2 regions of the Streptomyces sp. NBC_01224 genome follow, and region 1 is predicted to be linked to the other one. Evidence: predicted binding sites of a transcription regulator. Region 1 holds the regulator's gene; the other holds the start of a gene.

Region 1 (2,455 bases):
ATGGATCTCCACGTACAGATCCCCGGCCGGGCCGCCGCCGGGGCCGACCTCGCCCTCGCCCGCGAGCTGGATGCGGGTGCCGTTGTCGACACCGGCGGGGATCTTCACGGTGAGCGTGCGCCTCGACCGGATGCGGCCGTCGCCGGCGCACTCCGGGCACGGGGTCGGCACGACCGTACCGAAGCCCTGGCACTGCGGGCAGGGCCGCGAGGTCATGACCTGGCCCAGGAAGGACCGGGTGACCTGGGAGACCTCGCCGCGGCCGCGGCACATGTCACAGGTCTGGGCGGAGGTGCCGGGTGCGGCGCCCTCGCCGTTGCAGGTCGCACAGACGACGGCCGTGTCGACCTGGATGTCCTTGGTGGTGCCGAACGCGGCCTCGGCGAGATCGATCTCCAGCCGGATCATCGCGTCCTGGCCGCGCCGGGTGCGCGAACGGGGTCCGCGCTGCGACGACGTACCGAAGAACGCGTCCATGATGTCGGAGAAGTTGCCGAAGCCGCCCTGTCCGAATCCGCCCGCGCCACCGCCGCCGGAGGCGGACAGCGGGTCGCCGCCGAGGTCGTAGACCTGCTTCTTCTGCGGGTCCGACAGCACCTCGTAAGCGGCGTTGATCTCCTTGAACCGCTCCTGGGTCTTCGGATCGGGGTTCACATCCGGATGCAGCTCACGAGCGAGCCGACGGAATGCCTTCTTGATCTCGTCCTGAGATGCGTCGCGGCGCACGCCGAGTACGGCGTAGTAGTCCGTGGCCACTTACGACTCCGCCAGGATCTGTCCGACGTAACGTGCCACTGCGCGTACCGCTCCCATCGTTCCGGGGTAGTCCATGCGGGTCGGTCCGACCACGCCGAGTTTGGCGACTGCCTCGTCGCCCGAACCGTAGCCGACCGCGACGACGGACGTGGAGTTGAGCCCCTCGTGGGCGTTCTCGTGCCCGATCCGTACGGTCATGCCCGAGTCCTTGGCCTCGCCGAGCAGCTTCAGCAGCACGACCTGCTCCTCCAATGCCTCCAGCACCGGCCGGATCATCACAGGGAAGTCGTGCCCGAAGCGGGTGAGGTTGGAGGTGCCGCCGATCATCAACCGCTCCTCCGTCTCCTCGACGAGGGTTTCGAGCAGGGTGGAGAGCACGGTGGAGACGGTTCCCCGGTCCTCGCTCTCGAAGGATTCCGGCAGATCCTGCACCAGCTGCGGGACATCCGCGAAACGGCGTCCGACGACCCGGCTGTTGAGCCGGGCCCGCAGATCGGCGAGAGAGGTCTCACCGAACGGCGCAGGGCAGTCGATCATGCGCTGCTCGACCCGGCCGGTGTCCGTGATCAGCACGAGCATCAGCCGGGCGGCTGCCAGTGACAGCAGCTCCACATGCCGAACCGTCGACCGGGTCAGCGAGGGGTACTGCACGATGGCGACCTGCCGGGTCAGCTGCGCGAGCAGCCGTACGGTGCGGCCCACGACATCGTCGAGGTCGACCGCGCCGTCGAGGAAATTGTGAATGGCACGACGTTCCGGCGACGAGAGGGGCTTGACGCCCGCAAGCTTGTCGACGAAGAGCCGGTAGCCCTTGTCCGTCGGGATGCGTCCCGCACTGGTGTGGGGCTGGGCGATGAAGCCCTCGTCCTCCAGCACCGCCATGTCGTTGCGGACGGTGGCCGGGGAGACCCCCAGCTTGTGCCGCTCCGTGAGCGCCTTGGAGCCCACGGGCTCCTCGGTGCCGACATAGTCCTGGACGATGGCGCGCAGCACTTCGAGTCTGCGTTCGCTGAGCATCGCGCACACCTCCAGCTGTGTTTCCTCGGTGGTTCTCGGGCCGTTCCTGCTTCATTCCCAGGAATCCCCCTGGCACTCTGTCCTCACGAGTGCCAGCAATCCCCCGGCCAGTGTACGGCGGCCGAGTGGGGGCCTAGCAAGGGCGACCGGTCACGCTACCGCGAGACTGCGCAGGTCGTTGCCGATAGCGTCGCGGTATGGACGCCTCTTGGGAAGAGTTCGGCTGGGAGCGACTCGGTCACGGAGTGGGCCGACGGCGCCTCCCCGGGTGGGATGCGACAGTCGCACTGGTGGTCGGAGCGGATGGAGTGCTGCTCTACGACACCGGATCAACACTCCGCGAAGGTGAGGAAATCCGGATCCAGGCACAGGCCCTGCTCGGCCGGAAGGTGACGCATATCGCACTCAGCCACCCCCATTTCGACCACGTACTGGGCACCGCCGCGTTCGCCGGCACCCAGGTGTACGGAGCGGTCGGCATGGCCGGGCTGATGAAGCTCGGGGCGGACGATCTGCACGCCTCCGCGGTGCGCCACGGAGTGTCCGAAAACGATGCGGCCGAGGCCGCCGGTGCGCTGGTGGCGCCGCACCATGAAGTGCGCGACGAGTGGACGCTCGATCTGGGCGGCGGCCGTCAGATCTTGCTGGCGAACGTGGGCCCCGCCCACAGCGGCCACGATCT
Region 2 (2,455 bases), 2.5 Mb from region 1:
CCGCTCTGGAACGCGGAGGCGTTCCCGGACCACATGGAGTGGCGCGAGGCGGACCAGGACCTGCACCCCGGCGACATCATCCTCACGCACTTCCGGGGCCGGAAGGACTGGGGCGGCAGCATGGCCGACCTGGTCCGGGCGGTCATGAAGACCATTACGGACAAGGGGTATGCCGTGGCCCGGCTGGAGGACTACGTATGAGAAGGGCGCATCGGCTGCTCGCCGGACTGCTGACCGCCGGTGCGCTCCTGGCCGCCACCGCCGGGTGCGCACAGTCGGTGGACCCGATCGAACGGCTGGGCCGCAAGGCCGCACAGAAGATGACCCACCCGAAGCCGGCCCCCGCGGCGGGCCCGCAGGCGCATCCGCACGGCGACCACGGGGCGCCGGGATCGCTGGTCGTCATCGCCTGCCGTCAGCTGGAGGAGTCCAGGCACTCGCGGTTGTCGCCACCGCTGAGGCACTGGTGGCCGGACCGGCCGGGATCGTACGGGGGAGCGGAGGCCGGCGCCGGGTGCGAGCGGCGGTAGTCCTCGTGCCCGATCAGCGCCGCCACCACGCACAGCAGGAGCGCGGCCAGGATCTGGACCGCGCCCGCCCAGGGCCGGTTCGCGCGGATCAGCACCACGGCGAACAGGCAGATCACCGCGGCGATCCCGCCGAAGACGAGGACAGGCGTCCAGTCCATCGGCGGCGGCCCCGCCGGCTCCTGACCGTCGGGGTCCCACCGCGAGAGGATCAGGTAATAGAGGGCGCCCACACAGATCAGCCCTTCCAGGACCACGAGCAGCAGACCCGGCAGCACATCGAGGCAGCCGTTCACGGGGCGCGAGGAGTCCTGTGCGGCCGAGGGGCGATGCGGCAGCGGGTTCGACGGCCGGTACGGAGGTTCGAGCATGAACCCACGGTCGTACGGAACGGTGTGGTCCGTCCCCGCGTTGTCCCTGATGTTGCCCGGACCTTTGCGTTGTCCGGACTGCCGCATGCGACCAGCGCCCCGTCGCACCGTGCGCGAGCGGGGTCCACATGACGCCACGACTGGCTGAATTGGCACTCCGCTTGACCGAGTGCTAATCCCGGTCATAGTCTCGGTGCTGGCACTCACCACTGGAGAGTGCCAGCAGTACTGTGCGACTGGCAGGTCCGGCACCCGCGACGACGGATCCACCTGGTCGCCATCCAAAGACTCTTAACCCCGTGAGATCTCCGAAGGGGGAGACCGGATCGTGTCGACCGCCAGCTCCAAGGTTGCGATCAAGCCGCTCGAGGACCGCATTGTGGTCCAGCCGCTCGACGCCGAGCAGACCACGGCCTCCGGCCTGGTCATTCCGGACACCGCTAAGGAGAAGCCCCAGGAGGGCGTCGTCCTGGCCGTGGGCCCGGGCCGCTTCGAGAACGGCGAGCGCCTTCCGCTCGACGTCAAGACCGGCGACGTCGTGCTGTACAGCAAGTACGGCGGCACCGAGGTGAAGTACAACGGCGAGGAGTACCTCGTCCTCTCGGCTCGCGACGTGCTCGCGATCATCGAGAAGTAATTCACCCACGTTTGCTTCTGTTCTGCGCCCCTGGCCCCCTGCGAATAACCAGCCGGGTGGCCGGGGGCGCAGTTCGTTTGAGAGGAATGCTCAGCTGCCATGGCGAAGATTCTGAAGTTCGACGAGGACGCCCGTCGCGCCCTTGAGCGCGGCGTCAACAAGCTTGCCGACACGGTCAAGGTGACGATCGGCCCCAAGGGCCGCAACGTCGTCATCGACAAGAAGTTCGGCGCTCCCACCATCACCAACGACGGTGTCACCATCGCGCGCGAGGTCGAGCTCGACGACCCGTACGAGAACCTCGGTGCCCAGCTGGTGAAGGAGGTGGCGACCAAGACCAACGACGTGGCGGGTGACGGTACGACCACCGCCACCGTGCTGGCCCAGGCGCTCGTCCGCGAGGGTCTGCGCAACGTTGCCGCGGGTGCTTCCCCGGCCGCCCTGAAGAAGGGCATCGACGCCGCGGTCAAGGCCGTGTCCGAGGAGCTCCTCGCGACCGCCCGCCCGATCGACGACAAGTCCGACATCGCCGCCGTGGCCGCGCTCTCCGCGCAGGACCCGCAGGTCGGCGAGCTCATCGCGGACGCGATGGACAAGGTCGGCAAGGACGGTGTCATCACCGTCGAGGAGTCCAACACCTTCGGTCTGGACCTCGACTTCACCGAGGGCATGGCCTTCGACAAGGGCTACCTGTCCCCGTACATGGTGACCGACCAGGAGCGTATGGAGGCCGTCCTCGACGACCCGTACATCCTGATCCACCAGGGCAAGATCGGCGCGATCCAGGAGCTGCTCCCGCTGCTGGAGAAGGTCATCCAGGCCGGTGGCTCCAAGCCGCTGCTGATCATCGCCGAGGACGTCGAGGGCGAGGCGCTGTCGACCCTCGTCGTCAACAAGATCCGTGGCACCTTCAACGCCGT

What was found. The regulator HrcA, encoded in region 1, represses chaperone genes, less so after heat shock. The targets are predictions, from matches to a motif close to TTNGCACTCNGNNNNNCNGAGTGCNAA.
Region 2: the regulator HrcA is predicted to act here: its motif matches at 1,048-1,074, upstream of groES (co-chaperone GroES).

What each region holds. Positions count from the first base shown of each region.
Region 1 covers NZ_CP108529.1:6,183,785-6,186,239, reverse strand. The annotation lists gene dnaJ (molecular chaperone DnaJ) at 1-756, opposite strand, end outside; gene hrcA (heat-inducible transcriptional repressor HrcA) at 757-1,773, opposite strand; gene OG609_RS27765 (MBL fold metallo-hydrolase) at 1,971-2,455, shown strand, end outside.
Region 2 covers NZ_CP108529.1:3,711,385-3,713,839, reverse strand. The annotation lists gene OG609_RS16065 (polysaccharide deacetylase family protein) at 1-201, shown strand, start outside; gene OG609_RS16060 (DUF6234 family protein) at 416-898, opposite strand; gene groES (co-chaperone GroES) at 1,227-1,535, shown strand; gene groL (chaperonin GroEL) at 1,635-2,455, shown strand, end outside.